3 regions of the Streptomyces sp. PU-14G genome follow, and region 3 is predicted to be linked to each of the others. Evidence: riboswitches for the same ligand, from Rfam matches in the RefSeq annotation. Region 3 holds a riboswitch; each other region holds the start of a gene.

The links. A riboswitch is a leader RNA that binds a small molecule or an ion and turns the genes downstream of it on or off. The one in region 3 is predicted to bind thiamine pyrophosphate.
Region 1: another riboswitch for thiamine pyrophosphate. It lies ahead of thiO (glycine oxidase ThiO); the one in region 3 lies ahead of thiC (phosphomethylpyrimidine synthase ThiC).
Region 2: another riboswitch for thiamine pyrophosphate. It lies ahead of AB8Z75_RS11110 (thiamine ABC transporter substrate binding subunit); the one in region 3 lies ahead of thiC (phosphomethylpyrimidine synthase ThiC).

Annotation. Positions count from the first base shown of each region.
Region 1 is NZ_JASKYT010000186.1:9,160-14,627, reverse strand. It holds gene AB8Z75_RS21065 (LysR substrate-binding domain-containing protein) at 1-908, shown strand, start outside; gene AB8Z75_RS21060 (thiazole synthase) at 1,071-1,868, opposite strand; gene thiS (sulfur carrier protein ThiS) at 1,877-2,098, opposite strand; gene thiO (glycine oxidase ThiO) at 2,095-3,285, opposite strand; TPP riboswitch at 3,282-3,396, opposite strand; gene AB8Z75_RS21045 (NAD(P)/FAD-dependent oxidoreductase) at 3,565-4,758, shown strand; gene AB8Z75_RS21040 (Rv2175c family DNA-binding protein) at 4,792-5,166, shown strand; gene thiE (thiamine phosphate synthase) at 5,283-5,468, shown strand, end outside.
Region 2 is NZ_JASKYT010000067.1:5,351-10,818, forward strand. It holds gene AB8Z75_RS11100 (phosphatidate cytidylyltransferase) at 1-164, shown strand, start outside; gene rlmN (23S rRNA (adenine(2503)-C(2))-methyltransferase RlmN) at 202-1,308, shown strand; TPP riboswitch at 1,445-1,557, shown strand; gene AB8Z75_RS11110 (thiamine ABC transporter substrate binding subunit) at 1,553-2,629, shown strand; gene AB8Z75_RS11115 (ABC transporter permease) at 2,689-4,323, shown strand; gene AB8Z75_RS11120 (ABC transporter ATP-binding protein) at 4,324-5,391, shown strand.
Region 3 is NZ_JASKYT010000335.1:91-4,637, forward strand. It holds gene thiC (phosphomethylpyrimidine synthase ThiC) at 15-1,823, opposite strand; TPP riboswitch at 1,816-1,949, opposite strand; gene AB8Z75_RS27860 (YibE/F family protein) at 2,228-3,757, shown strand; gene AB8Z75_RS27865 (DUF5326 family protein) at 3,940-4,158, opposite strand; gene AB8Z75_RS27870 (cupin domain-containing protein) at 4,355-4,547, opposite strand, start outside.

The sequences.
Region 1 (5,468 bases), on a different contig from region 3:
GCATCGAGCAGGCAGTCGGCGGTCAGCTCTTCACCCGGCAGCGCACCGGCAGCAAGCCCACCCCGCTCGGCCGCACCGTCCTCACCCGCGCCCGGCCGATCGTCGCGCAGATGACGGAACTGGTCCGCGAGGCCAAGGACGCCGCGGGCCTCGGCCCCGGCGGGCCCGGGGCGCGGCTGCGGCTCGGCAGCACCGGCAGCAGGGCCGTCCCCGGCTGGCTGCGGCGCCTCCACGAGAGGCTTCCCGAGCGCGACATCACCTTCCAGACCGACGTCTCCGCCAACACCCTGCTGCGCATGGTGGCGGGGAACCAGCTCGACGCCGCCTTCGTGCACGAGGTTGAGGGCTCGCCGCTGCGGGTGCCCGACGGCGTCGAACTCCGCGTCCTGGTACGCCGCGAGCCCCAGTTCGTGGCCGTCCCCGAGCCCCACCCGGCGGCCCGCGCCGGACGAGCCGTCGCACTCGTCGAACTGGCGGACCAGAAATGGATGGTCGACCCGTCCGTCGACGGGGACTGGGACGGGCTGCGGCGGGTGTTCGCGGACGCGGGCGTCGACCCGCGGATCGTGTACGGCGACTACCTGTCCGCCGGCGACCTGGTGGCGGCGGGCGAGGTCGTCACGCCCTGCCAGCCCACCTCTCAGCCGCGGCCCGGCATGTCCATCGTCCCCCTGGAGGGGGACCCGCTCGGGGTGCGGCTCGTCGTCGGCTTCCGCCGCGGGACGGGGCTCGGCGAGGAGGGCGACGCCGTCTTCGCCGCCCTGCGGGCCTCCTACGAGGCGGTCGCCTGGTCGAGCCCCGCCTACGCCCGCTGGCTGACCACTCCAGACTCCGTTCGGGGGGACCTCCACCCAGACCCCCGGTCCTCAATCGCCGGACAGGCTGATTTCAGCCTGTCCGGCGATTGAGGACGAGCGAAGCGATTCCGGGGGGTGTGGGGGGCGGAGCCCCCCGGATAGAGAGCACCCCTCGGGGGTGGGCGGCCCCACTAGAAAGGGCAGGTCATGGGGGGCCACCCCCCAGGTGCGGGGGTATCAGCGCATGAGGGGCCCACCCCAGGGGCTGGGGTATCAGCGGAAGGCGGGCCGCTCAGGGTCAAAGTCGGCCAAGCCCTCCGCAGGAGAGGACGCCGAGGCATACCACCGCCGAGGAATCCGCCCGGCCCGAAACGCGAGCCGCCCCGCCTCGACAGCACACCGCATGCCCGCCGCCATGAGAGCGGGCTCCTGGGCCCGCGTCACCGCGGAGGCCAGCATCACGGCGGAGCAGCCGAGTTCCATGGCGAGGGCGACGTCGGAGGCGGTGCCGGCCCCGGCGTCCAGGATGACGGGGATCGTGGCCCGTTCGGTGATGAGGTGGAAGTTGTGGGGGTTGCGGATGCCGAGTCCGGACCCGATGGGGGAGCCGAGCGGCATGATCGCGGCGCAGCCGACGTCCTCGAGTTTGCGGGCGAGGACGGGGTCGTCGTTGGTGTAGGGCAGCACGGTGAAGCCGTCGTCGACCAGGGTCTCGGCGGCGTCGAGGAGTTCGACGGGGTCGGGCAGCAGGGTGCGTTCGTCGGCGATGACCTCGAGCTTGACCCAGTCGGTGCCCAGCGCTTCGCGCGCGAGCCGCGCGGTGAGCACGGCTTCTCCCGCCGTGTAGCAGCCCGCGGTGTTGGGCAGGACGCGGATGCCGTGCCGTTCGAGTACGGACAGTACGGAGCCGCTGACGGACGGGTCGAGGCGCCGCATGGCGACGGTGGTCAGTTCGGTGCCCGAGGCGAGCAGGGATTTCTCCAGCACGTCCAGGCTGGGGGCGCCGCCGGTGCCCATGATCAGGCGGGAGTTGAGGGTGGTGTCGCCTATGGTCAGCGGATCGTCGGCCATGGTGGTGCTCAGCCTCCCTGGACTGCGGTGAGTACTTCGACGCGGTCGCCCTCGCCGAGCGCGGTGGTGGCCCAGCTGCCGCGGGGGACGACGTCCTCGTTGAGCGCGGCGGCCACCCCTGAGGGTGCGGCGGTGAGGGCGGTCACGAGCTGGTCGAGGGTGGTCCCCTCCGTCAGCCGGCGGGGTTCGCCGTTGACGGAGACGGTGACCTGCGCGGTGGTGGAGGTCATGCGGTCTGCTCCTGCGGCTCGGGGGCGGGGGACGTGGCGAAGCGGTCCGGGGTGAACGCCCGGGCGAGGGGCGGCAGCTCGCCGTCGGCCAGCAGCTCGGCCAGCACGTCGCCGGTGAGCGGGGTGAGCAGCACGCCGTTGCGGTGGTGTCCGGTGGCCAGGTGGAGCCCGGGCAGGGCGGTGGGGCCGAGCAGGGGCGCGTTGTCGGGGGAGCTGGGGCGCAGGCCCGCGACGGTTTCGGCCAGTGGCAGTTCGGTGACGCCGGGCACGAGTTCGTGCGCGTCCCGCAGCAGTTCGTAGACGCCGCCCGCGGTGACGGTGGTGTCCCAGCCCAGTTCCTCGCTGGTGGCGCCGACGACCAGTTCGCCGTTCTCGCGCGGCACCAGGTAGAGCGCCCCGCCGCGGACGACGGCGCGGACGGTCCGGGAGAGGAACGGCCCGCGGGCGCCACCGGACGCCGGCATCCGCAGCCGCAGCACCTGGCCCTTGACGGGGCGGACCGGCACCGGCACGTGGGCGGGCACGCCGTCGAGCGTGCCGCTGCGCGAGCCGAGCGCGAGGACGGTCTGGCCAGCGGACACCTCGCCGCCGTCGGCGGTGGCGGCGCCCACGGCCCGGCCGCCGGCGACCAGGAGCCGCCTCGCCGTGGTCCGCCGGAAGGCGACTCCCGCGTGTGCGCAGGCCCGCAGCAGGGCCGCGGCCAGGCGGCGCGGGTCGATCTGGTGGTCGCCGTCGACGCGGACCCCGCCGCGTACGGACGGCGCCAGCATCGGCTCCAGGCGGCGGCATTCGCGCCCGGTCAGCCACTCGGAGCGCAGGCCGCACCGCTGTTGCAGCGCGTGCAGCTCGCTCAGGTGGGCGCGGTCGTCGGCGTCGAGCGCGACGGCGAGGGTGCCGCAGGCGCGGTGGCCGACGTCGAGTCCTGACGCCTCTTCCAGCTCGGCGACGAAGCCGGGGTAGCGGGCGGCGGAGGCGAGGTTGAGGTCGAGGAGTGTCTCCTCGCCGTAGTGCAGTTCGGTGACGGCCGCGAGCATGCCGGCCGCGACCTGTGCCGCGCCGCCGCCGGGCTCGGGGTCGACGACGGTGACGCGTAGCCCGCGCCGGGCGGCGCGCCAGGCGGTGACCAGGCCGATGAGGCCGCCGCCGAGGACGAGGACGTCGGGGTGGCCCGAGTGCGTGTCGCGCATGGGGATGCCGCTGCTCCCTTCGCCGGAATGACCCGGATCAGGTTCGGACGGTCGGAGGCCGTCTCAGCCTCCCTCTCAGCCCGGTGCGTCCGGGCTCCCGCGTGTGCTGGGTGTACGGGGGCCAGCCTACTGCGGTGCTCAGCCCCGGGGTAAGGGCCTCGGCCGGTGGTCGTAGCCGATCCCGGTCGGCCGTCCGAGGGCGGGCGGGCCCCACCGGCATACAGTGAGCGCGTGAGTGGGAGCGGAGAGCAGCAGCGGGTCGTGATCGTGGGTGCCGGCATGGCGGGGGTGCAGACCGCCGTGCAGCTGCGGGAGCAGGGCTGGCCGGGGTCGGTGCGGCTGATCGGCGCCGAGCCGCACGCCCCCTACGACCGGCCGCCGCTGTCGAAGGCCGTGCTGCTGGGCACCGGCGAGGAGACCGAGGCGCCGCTCTTCGACATCGACTTCGCCGGTCTGGACATCGAGCTGGAGCTGGGCCGCGCCGTCACGGGGCTGCGTGCGGACGAGCGGCTGCTGGTCACCGACGCGGGACCCGTGCACTACGACCGCCTGGTCGTGGCGACCGGCGCGGAGCCGGTGGCGCTGCCCGGCAGCGAGGGTGTGCCGGGGGTGCACCTGCTGCGCACCCTGGACGATGCCAGGCGGCTGCGTCCGGTGCTGGCCGAGCGCGCCCGTGTCGTCGTGGTGGGGGCGGGCTGGATCGGTGCGGAGTTCGCGACGGCGGCGCGTGAGCGCGACTGCGAGGTGACGGTGGTCGAGGCCGCCGGCACGCCGCTGCCCGGCGCCCTGCCCGCGCTGGTCTCGGAGCCGATGCGGGCCTGGTACGCGCAGGCCGGGGTGGAGCTGCGTACCGGTGTGGCCGTCTCGGGCGTCGAGCGGGGTGCGGTGCTGCTGGCCGACGGGGACAGGCTGGCGGCCGGCGCGGTCGTCGTCGGCATCGGCGCCCGCCCGGCCACCGGATGGCTGCGCGACTCCGGTGTCGAGCTGGGCCCCGACGGTGCGGTGCGCGCCGACTCCCGGCTGCGCGCTTCCCTGGCCGGGGTGTACGCGGTGGGGGACTGCGCCTCCTTCCCGTCGGCCCGCTACGGCGAGCGGCTGCTGGTCCACCACTGGGACAACGCGCTCCAGGGGCCGCGTACGGTGGCCGCGAACCTGCTGGCCGAGGGGCATGCCGACGGCGCGGCCGACAGCGTCGACTACGACCCGGTGCCGTATTTCTGGTCCGAGCAGTTCGGCCGCTTCGTGCAGTACGCGGGGCACCACGGCGAGGGCGACGAGCTGGTGTGGCGCGGTGATCCGGGCGGTGCCGCCTGGAGCGTGTGCTGGCTGCGCGGTGAGCGGCTGGCCGCGCTGCTGGCGGTCGGCCGTCCGCGCGATCTCGCGCAGGGCCGCAAGCTGATCCAGCAGGGCGCGGCCGTGGACCCGGTGCTGGTCGGCGACGCGGCCGTCGCCCTGAAGAAGGCCGCGCGGTAGTGACCGTCACTCCTGGATGGCAGTCTGGGGACCGTGACCGAGATTGACGCAAAGACCGATGCTCTCGTTCCCGCCTGGCTCACCCTGCCCGAGGTCGCCGAGCGGCTCGACGTCGAAGTGACCCGCGTGCGGCAGCTCGTGAAGGAGGGGCAGCTGCTCGCCGTCCGGCGCGAGGCCGAGTCCGGGAACAGGGTGCTGCAGGTTCCCGCCGCCTTCCTCGGCGAGGGCCGGATCGTGAAGGGCCTGACCGGCACGATCACGCTGCTGCGGGACGACGGGTTCAGCGATGAGGAGATGCTGGAGTGGCTGTTCACGGAGGACGAGTCGCTGCCGGGGTCGCCGGTGACGGCCCTGCGGGAGAACAGGGGCACGGAGGTCAAGCGCCGCGCCCAGGCCCTGGCCGTCTGAGCGGCTGAACCGAGGCGGCGGCACGTGCGCCGCCGCCGCACGCACCATCGCACATCCACCGGGTGCACGGGCCGTCCTCGGTCCGTGCACCCCCTCCTGGGGGGAAGTACACCGCCATGTCCCGCACCTCGCCCGCCGCCGTCTCGCCGCCCACCGCCCGCGAGCGGCTCGCCGACGCCCGGCTGTACCTGTGCACCGACGCGCGCAAGGAGCAGGGCGATCTGCCCGAGTTCCTCGACGCGGTGCTGGCGGGCGGTGTGGACATCGTCCAGCTGCGCGACAAGGGCATGGAGGCGGCCGAG
Region 2 (5,468 bases), on a different contig from region 3:
CCCTGGGCGATCTGGGCGAGTCGATGATCAAGCGTGATCTGGGCATCAAGGACATGGGCACTCTGCTGCCGGGGCACGGCGGCATCATGGACCGCCTCGACTCCCTGCTGCCGACGGCCCCCGTTGTCTGGCTGCTCCTGGTGATCTTCGTCGGGGCAGGCTGAGAGAGCACCGTCGCGGGTCTGCGACACTGGATGAGCTATGCCTGCACCCGGAGAACTCACGTTCGTCGCGCCGCGCGGAGCCAAGAAGCCGCCGCGGCACCTCGCCGACCTCAGCCCCGCCGAGCGGCGGGACGCCGTTGCCGCGGCGGGGGAGAAGCCGTTCCGCGCCAAGCAGCTCTCCCAGCACTACTTCGCGCGGCTGGAGCACCGCCCCGAGCAGTGGACGGACATCCCCGCCGCTGCCCGCGAGAAGCTGGCCGCCGAGCTGCTGCCCGAGCTGATGAGCGTGGTGCGGCACATCAGCTGTGACGACGATGCCACCCGTAAGACGCTGTGGAAGCTGCACGACGGAACGCTGGTGGAGTCCGTGCTGATGCGCTACCCGGACCGGGTCACCATGTGCATCAGCTCACAGGCCGGCTGCGGCATGAACTGCCCGTTCTGCGCGACCGGCCAGGCAGGGCTGGACCGCAACCTGTCCACCGCCGAGATCGTCCACCAGATCGTCGACGGTATGCGTGCGCTGCGGGACGGCGAGGTGCCGGGTGGTCCGGCGCGGTTGTCGAACATCGTCTTCATGGGCATGGGCGAACCGCTGGCGAACTACAAGCGGGTCATCGGGGCGATCCGCAGGCTGACCGACCCGGAGCCGGACGGGCTGGGAATCTCGCAGCGGGGCATCACCGTCTCCACCGTGGGTCTGGTTCCGGCCATGCTGCGCTTCGCCGACGAGGGCTTCAAATGCCGCCTGGCGGTCTCGCTGCACGCCCCCGACGACGAGCTGCGCGACACCCTCGTCCCCGTCAACACCCGCTGGAAGGTCAGGGAGGTGCTGGACGCGGCCTGGGAGTACGCGGCCAAGTCCGGGCGCCGGGTCTCCATCGAGTACGCCCTGATCAGGGACATCAACGACCAGGCGTGGCGTGCCGACCTGCTGGGGCGGCTGCTGAAGGGCAAGCGGGTGCACGTCAACCTCATCCCGCTCAACCCGACGCCCGGCTCGAAGTGGACCGCCTCCCGCCCCGAGGACGAGGCCGAGTTCGTGCGGACGCTCGCCTCGCACGGTGTGGCGGTGACCGTCCGGGACACCCGGGGCCAGGAGATCGATGGAGCGTGCGGCCAGCTCGCGGCGACGGAACGCTGACGACCGTGTAGTTGGGCCCGGCTGGTACTGTTCGATGGGGTGTGCCCGAACGGCACCCCACCGCGCAGTCGAAACCGGCTGCGACCGACCGCTGATGCCGGCTCGCCACCGACCGGCCGGTATCCGCACACAACCGAACAGCCGACAGGGGAGCGCTCACAGCGCTGAGAGTGCGGCCGTCCCGTACGTGCCGCAGACCCTCGAACCTCGCCCGGGTCATGCCGGGTAGGAAGTCGATGCCTTGATGAACACGCACGTGCGGCGCGCCGCCGCTGCCACCACAGCCGCCCTCACCCTCGCCCTTCTCGCCACCGCTTGCGGCGGCTCGGGCGGCGGCGGGGACTCCAAGACGGTCACTCTCGTCACGCATGACTCCTTCGCCGTCTCCAAGTCCGTTCTTCGGGACTTCACCAAGAAGACCGGCTACAAGGTCAAGGTGCTCCGTGGCGGCGACGCCGGAGCCGCCGTCAACCAGGCCGTCCTCAACAAGGGCAACCCGCAGGGAGACGTCTTCTTCGGCGTCGACAACACCCTCCTCTCCCGCCCCCTCGACCGGGGCGTCTTCACGCCGTACCGGGCCAAGGGGCTGGACAAGGTTCCCGAACGGCTCCAGGCCGACCGGAAGAAGCACCGGGTCACCCCCGTCGACACCGGCGAGGTGTGCGTCAACTACGACCGCGCGTGGTTCGCGGACAAGAAACTCGAACCCCCGCGCACCCTGGACGACCTGACCAAGCCCCGCTACAAGGACCTCCTGGTGACCGAGGACGCCGCCACCTCCTCGCCCGGGCTGGCCTTCGTCCTGGCGAGCATCGCCGAGTACGGCGAGAAGGGCTGGCAGGGCTACTGGAAGAAGCTGCGGGCCAACGGTGTGGAGGTCGTCGACGGCTGGGAGCAGGCCTACAACGACCGCTTCACCGGGTCACGCGGCGGCAAGGGCAAGGGCGACAAGCCTCTCGTCGTCTCCTACGCCTCCAGCCCGCCCGTCGAGGTGCTGGGTGACAAGAACCCGCCCGCGCAGGCGCCCACAGGCGTCGCGAAGGGGACGTGCTTCGGGCAGACCGAGTACGCCGGACTGCTCGCCGGGGCGAAGAACACCAAGGGCGGCAAGAAGCTGCTCGACTTCCTGCTCGGCAAGCGGTTCCAGGAGGACCTGCCGCTGCAGATGTTCGTCAGCCCGGTCCGCGAGGACGCGGAGTTGCCGCAGCTGTTCACCAAGTACGGCCAGACCATCGAGGATCCGGCCACTCTTCCCCCCGAAAAGATCACCAAGAACCGTGAGCGGTGGATCAAGACGTGGACCTCGCTCGCCGTGAAATAGCCCCCGGAAGCCGCACCCGCCGCCCCCGGGACCGGGGCACTTGGGTGCGGCTCGGGCTGATGGCCGTGCCGGTGGCGTTCTTCGCCGTCTTCTTCGGCTACCCCGTCGCCGCGATCGTCGGGCGCGGGCTGCGTGCCGGCAGCCACTGGCACCTGGAGCGGCTCGGGCAGGTGCTCGGTGACGCCGGGACTCTGAAGGTGCTGTGGTTCACCGTGTGGCAGGCAGCCGCCTCCACAGCTTTGACCCTCGCCCTGGCGCTGCCCGCCGCCTGGGTCTTCGCGCGGCTCGACTTCCCCGGCAAGCGGCTGTTGCGCGCGGTGGTGACCGTGCCGTTCGTCCTGCCGACCGTCGTCATCGGCTCCGCGATCCTCGCGCTCGCCGGGCGCGGAGGGGCCCTTGACGCGTGGTTCGGACTGCGCCTGGACACCAGCGTGTGGGCCATTCTGCTGGCACACGTGGTCCTCAACTACGCCGTCGTCGTCCGTACGGTCGGCGGTTTCTGGTCCCAGTTGGACCCGCGCCAGGAGGAGGCGGCACGGATGCTGGGCGCCGGACGGTTCACCGCGTGGCGGCGTGTCACCCTGCCCGCGTTGGCGCCGTCCGTCGGTGCCGCGGCCCTCATCGTCTTCCTGTTCACCTTCACCAGCTTCGGCGTCATCCAGGTGCTCGGCGGGCCGCGCTTCGCCACGCTGGAGGTGGAGATCTACCGCCAGACCGCCTCCCTGTTGGACCTGCCGACCGCCGCGGTGCTGACGCTGCTCCAGTTCGTCGCCGTGGCGGCCCTGCTGGCCGTGCACGCCTGGTCACTGAGAAAGCGGGAGACGGCGCTCCGCCTCCTGCCTGCGGAACACACCGCACGGCGCCCGGCGGGGGCCGGCCAGTGGACGGTGCTGTGCTGCGTACTGGCCGTGATCCTCGTGCTCACCGTCGTGCCGCTGCTCGTGCTGGTCCAGCGGGCGTTCGACGGGCCGGACGGATACGGGCTCACCTCCTTCCGCGACCTGGCCGGACAGACGGACAGCGCCACCTTCGTCGTCGCTCCCGTGGAAGCCATCGGCAACTCCCTCGCGTACGCCGCGGTGGCGACTGCCATCGCCCTGGTGGTCGGTGGGCTGGCCGCCGCGGCCCTGACCGTCACACGGAAGAACGGCGGTGCCTCCCGCGCCGGCCGGCTGGTGCGGGGATTCGACGCCCTGCTGATGCTGCCGCTGGGCACCTCTGCCGTCACCGTCGGATTCGGCTTCCTCATCGCCCTGGACGAGCCCCCGCTCGACCTGCGCTCGACATGGATTCTGGTACCCCTGGCGCAGGCGCTGGTGGGCGTGCCCTTCGTCATCCGCACCATGCTGCCCGTCCTGCGGGCCGTGGACGTCCGTCTGCGTGAGGCCGCCGCCGTACTGGGAGCTTCACCCCTGCGTGCCTGGAGGGAGGTCGACTTCCCGCTGGTACGCCGGGCCCTCCTGGTGGCCGCGGGCTTCGCTTTCGCCGTCTCCCTGGGCGAGTTCGGCGCCACCGTGTTCATCGCGCGTCCGGACATGCCGACACTGCCGGTGGCCGTGGCCCGGATGCTGGGCCGCGCGGGGGAGTCCAACTACGGCCAGGCGATGGCTCTGAGCACCATCCTGATGCTCGTCTGCACGGCCGTTCTCTTCGCGTTGGAGCGCGTGAGGACCGACAGCCAGGGAGAGTTCTGAATGCTGCGACTGGACGGCGTGACCGTACGGTTCGGGACGCACACGGCGCTGGACGCGGTCGACCTGGAGGTGTCCGAGCACGAGACGGTGTGCGTACTGGGCCCCAGTGGCAGCGGGAAGTCCACGCTCCTGCGCGTCGTCGCCGGACTCCAACGAGCCGACGAGGGCCGCGTGCTGCTCTCCGGGCGGGACCAGAGCGCCGTTCCTCCGCACAAGCGGGGTGTCGGCCTGATGTTCCAGGACCAACAGCTCTTTCCCCAGCGGGACGTGGCAGGAAACGTCGCCTTCGGGCCGCGCATGCACCGGATGGGCCGCGCCGAGACCGAGCGCAGGGTCGCCGAACTGCTGGAGCTCGTCGGGCTGCCCGGTGCGGGACGGCGCAGTGTGACAGCGCTGTCCGGCGGCGAGCAGCAGCGCGTGGCACTGGCCCGCGCGCTGGCGCCCGAGCCGCGGCTGCTGATGCTGGACGAGCCGCTGGGGCAGCTCGACCGCGGGCTGCGCGAGCGCCTCGTCGTCGAACTGCGGGCCCTCTTCCAGCGGCTGGGCACCACAGTGCTCGCCGTCACGCACGACCACGGCGAGGCCTTCGCGCTCGCCGACCGTGTGGTGGTCATGAGGGAGGGCCGCATCGCACAGACCGGCAGCCCGCTGGAGGTCTGGCAGCGTCCCGCCTCCCCGTTCGTGGCCCGCTTCCTCGGCTTCGACAACCTCACCCCCGCCACCGTGGACGGCGAGGCGGCCGACACCGCCTGGGGGAAACTCGCCGTCCCCGAGGGCACTCCGCAGGGCGCCACCGAACTGCTCGTGCGCCCGGGAGGGGTCTCGCTGCGGACTCCAAAGGAGGGGCTGCGCTGCACGGTGGAGGCGCGCACGTTCCGTGGCGGGGACGCGTCCACGGTCACCGTGCTGCTGCGCCCGCAGGACGGACCGCCCCTGGAGGCCGCCTGCACGTTGCGGGACGCTCCGGAGGAGGGCGCCGAAGTGGGCGCCGTCTTCGATCCACGAGAGGTGGTCGCCCTCACCGGACCGGACGAGGGGAGCACCGGAACACGCAAGGGCGACGCGTGAAGATGTCGCGGGGCCCCGGGACCGGCGCGCAGGGAACAACGAAGCTGCACGCCGGCCGCGGGCTGCTCCTGAGGGGG
Region 3 (4,547 bases):
GGGCGCCCGGGTGGTCATTCGGCCATCGGCAGGTACACCCGGTTGCCCGCGGCGGCGAACTCGCGGGACTTCTCGGCCATTCCGGCCTCGACCTCGTCCATGGTGGCGCCGTGCTGTTCGCGGATCTCCTGGGAGATCTTCATGGAGCAGAACTTGGGGCCGCACATGGAGCAGAAGTGTGCGGTCTTGGCGGGTTCGGCGGGGAGGGTCTCGTCGTGGAAGGAGCGGGCGGTGTCGGGGTCGAGGGCCAGGTTGAACTGGTCTTCCCAGCGGAACTCGAAGCGGGCGTCGGACAGGGCGTCGTCCCAGTCCTGGGCGCCGGGGTGGCCCTTGGCGAGGTCCGCGGCGTGGGCGGCGATCTTGTAGGTGATCACGCCGGTCTTGACGTCGTCCTTGTCGGGCAGTCCGAGGTGTTCCTTGGGGGTGACGTAGCAGAGCATCGCGGTGCCCCACCAGCCGATCATCGCGGCGCCGATGCCGCTGGTGATGTGGTCGTAGGCGGGTGCGATGTCCGTGGTGAGGGGCCCCAGGGTGTAGAAGGGGGCCTCTTCGCAGACCTCCTGCTGCCGGTCGACGTTCTCCTTGATCTTGTGCATCGGGACGTGTCCCGGGCCTTCGATCATGGTCTGCACGTCGTGCGCCTTGGCGATGCGGTTGAGCTCGCCGAGGGTGTCCAACTCGGCCATCTGTGCGGTGTCGTTGGCGTCGGCGATCGATCCGGGGCGCAGCCCGTCGCCGAGCGAGAACGTCACGTCGTAGGCGCGCAGGATCTCGCACAGCTCGCTGAAGTGCTCGTACAGGAAGCTCTCCCTGTGGTGGGCGAGGCACCAGGCGGCCATGATGGAGCCGCCGCGCGAGACGATGCCGGTCTTGCGGCGCGCTGTCAGCGGCACGTACCGCAGCAGCACGCCGGCGTGGACCGTCATGTAGTCGACGCCCTGTTCGCACTGTTCGAGGACGGTGTCCTTGTACACGTCCCAGGACAGCTCCTCGGCCTTGCCGTCCACCTTCTCCAGCGCCTGGTAGAGCGGCACGGTGCCGATGGGGACGGGGGAGTTGCGCAGCACCCATTCCCGGGTGGTGTGGATGTTGCGTCCCGTGGACAGGTCCATGACGGTGTCGGTGCCCCAGCGGGTCGCCCACGTCATCTTCTCGACCTCTTCCTCGATGGAGGAGGTGACGGCCGAGTTGCCGATGTTGGCGTTGACCTTCACCAGGAAGTTCTTCCCGATGATCATCGGCTCGGTCTCGGGGTGGTTGACGTTGGCCGGGAGGACGGCCCGGCCGCCCGCGATCTCGTCCCTGACGAACTCGGGCGTCAGGTTCTCGCGGAGTGCGACGTACTCCATCTCCGGTGTGATCTCGCCCCGCTTGGCGTACGCGAGCTGGGTGACGGCGGCGCCGTCGCGGCCCCGGCGCGGCTGGCGTGGGCGGCCGGGGAAGACGGCGTCCAGGCCGGCCAGGTCACTCGATCCGCTCCGGAGCAGTCCGCCGCGCGGGCTGGTGTGCTTGAGTCCGTCGTCCTCGGGCCGCAGTGCGCGGCCCGCGTACTCCTCGGTGTCCCCCCTCTGGATGATCCAGTTCTCGCGCAGCGGTGCGAGACCGCGGCGCACGTCGGTGTCGATGGCGGGGTCGGTGTACGGCCCGGAGGTGTCGTAGAGCGTCACGTCCTTGCCGTTGGTGAGATGCACGCGTCGGACGGGCACCCGGATGTCCGGGCGCGGTCCTTGCAGATATCCCTTGTGCGAGCCGATGGCGCGCTGCGCGGGCTCGGTGGCGTCCGAGGTGTTCTCGGGGCGCGCGTGTGCATCCTGCGTGGTCATGAGACCCACTCCCTACGCCGGCATTACCCGGTAACAGGTTCGGCGGTCGGCGCAGCGGCTTCCGTGGTTTATCACGGAGGTCAGCGCCCTCTCAGCCCCGTGCTCGGAGCTCCCGCGATGTGCAAAGGCGTCTCTACGCTAACGGCACACCGCCCGTACTGAACACCCCGCATGGCCGTTCTTGCGATGATCGGTCGGTGACCCACTCGCACTCGCCGGACCAACCGACGCCCCACCGCGGCCCCGCGCCCGGCTCCGCCCACCCTCCCGAGCCGGGCCGGCCCCCTGTGCAGGGGGAGGTTCACGGACCCGCACCCGCGCAGGGAGAGGGCTACGGCTACGCACCCGTGCAGGGAGAGGGCTACGGCTACGCGCCCGCGCAGCAGGCGCACGGTCAAGGCCACGTGCACGGTCAAGTCCCCGCGTACGGCCAAGACCACGGTCACGCCCACGGGCACGGGCACGCTCATGGGCAAAGCCACACCCACGGGCACGCCCAAGGAAACGGGCACGGCCACGCCCATGGCCACGGGCACGGGCACGGGCACGGGCACGGGCCGGCGGCGCCCGTCTCCCGTCATTTGCGGAAGGTGATCGCCGCCGTGCTCGTGCCGTTCGCGGTGGCGGTGCTGGCAGGGCTGGTGGTGCTGTGGCCCGGCGGGGCGCCAGGGCACCCGCACGATCACTCGGGTGTCGGCTTCGACCGGCCGACGTTCGGTGCGAAGGTGACCAAGCTGGTCGAGGTCGACTGCGGTGACGTCAACGTCCGCCAGCCACCGCCTGCTTCGGGTGGCGGCTCGGCCGGGCAGTCGGCGGGCGGCGCGCAGGGCCAGGGCGGGGGAGCGCACGGCCCGTGCCGCAAGGCGACGGTGGAGGTCACCGAGGGCAAGGACGCGGGCCGCACCTTCACGGAGGTCGTCACTCCGGATGCCACCCGCACCTACGAGGTCGGCCAGAAGGTCGTGGTCGGGTACTCCGAGAAGGCGCCGCGCAAGCTGCAGTACAGCGTCGTCGACACCAATCGCGATGTGCCCATGGTGCTGCTCGCCGTCGTGTTCGCGCTCGTGGTGGTGCTGGTGGGGCGGTTGCGCGGGGTGTTGGCACTGGTCGGGCTGGTCATCAGCTTCGCGGTGCTGACGCTGTTCATCCTGCCGGCGATACTCCAGGGGTCGAATCCGCTGGTGGTGGCGGTGATCGGGGGCAGCGCCATCATGCTGGCCACGCTGTACCTGTGCCACGGGCTGTCGGCCCGCACCTCGGTGGCGGTGCTGGGGACGCTGGTGTCGCTGCTGCTGATCGGAGTGCTGGGGTCGCTGTTCATCGACTGGGCCCAGCTGACCGGCAACACCGACGACCAGACGGGGCTGGTGCACGGGCTGTATCCCGGCATCGAGATCCAGGGGCTGCTGCTGGCCGGGGTGCTGATCGGCTCGCTCGGCGTGCTGGACGACGTGACGGTCACCCAGACGTCGGCCGTGTGGGAGCTGCGGGAGGCGGATCCGGGGGCGAGCTGGCTCAAGATCTACCGCTCCGCCATGCGCATCGGGCGGGATCACATCGCGTCCGTCGTCAACACGCTGGTGCTGGCGTACGCGGGTGCCGCGCTGCCGCTGCTGCTGCTGTTCTCCATCGCGCGCAGTGACGTGACGATGGTCGCCACGAGCGAGGTGGTCGCCGAGGAGATCGTCCGCACCCTGGTCGGCTCCATCGGTCTTGTCGCCTCGGTGCCGGTGACGACGCTGCTGGCGGCTCTGGTCGTCTCCGCCGACCGTTCGCGGGCCGCGTCCTCGTCCATGGCTGCGCCCACGCCCACGCCTGCGCCTGCGGACGGGGACCGGGGCGGAAGCGGAGCGCCGCGCTCCGCGCCGCCTGGGGCGCCGCCCGCCGTACCCGCCCCCGGCCGCCGGGGTGGCCGCCGCCGCAAGCCGAAGTGACACCGCCCCCCGGCGACGAGCACGCGAGACCGGCCGCCGCCGCGACGGCCGCCGCCGCGGGTACGAGAGCCGACGGCCGGCACCGCGGGTACGAGGGCCGTCGGCCGCCGCCGCGGGTACGAGGGCCGTAGGCCGCCTCCGCGGGACGGGGCGCGCCCGTCACCGCGCGGCGGCGCGGGCGGTCACCAGTCGCTGCGCGAGGAGGAGCCCGACGTGAAGCGGCGGACGAGGTAGACGACACCGCCGACCAGGGCGACGAAGACCAGGACCTTGAACAGCAGGCCGACCAGGAAGCCGACCAGGCTGGCGATCAGGCCGCCGAAGACGACGAGCGCGATCACCGGTATGACGATCCACGTGACCCACCAGGGGAGTCCGGCGAGGGTGCCTTTCGCGTCCATGACTGTGTGCTCCGTCTCTGGGTGTGTTCGAAGGCGTCGTGCCCTCTGACGTCGATGCTAGAGGGGTCCGCAAGGCGATGGGGCGGCTCGTGCCCCGGTCCTCCCCTGAACCTGACCCTGAGGTAACCCTGAAACGTCGGCGGCCCGCGGGGTACGGCGGCCCGCCGGGTACAGGAGCCTGCGGATGCGCGGGCGCTCAGTCCTCAGGGGGCGAGAAGACCACGAGAACGCGCAGGTCCTCGGTGATGTGGTGGAACTTGTGCGGCGTCCGCGCCGGTACGTAGACGACGCTGCCCCGCGCCACCTGCGTGGTCTCCTCACCGACGGTGAGGGCACCCCGGCCGCTGACGACGAAGTAGACCTCGTCCTGCTCGTGCGGCTGCTGCGGG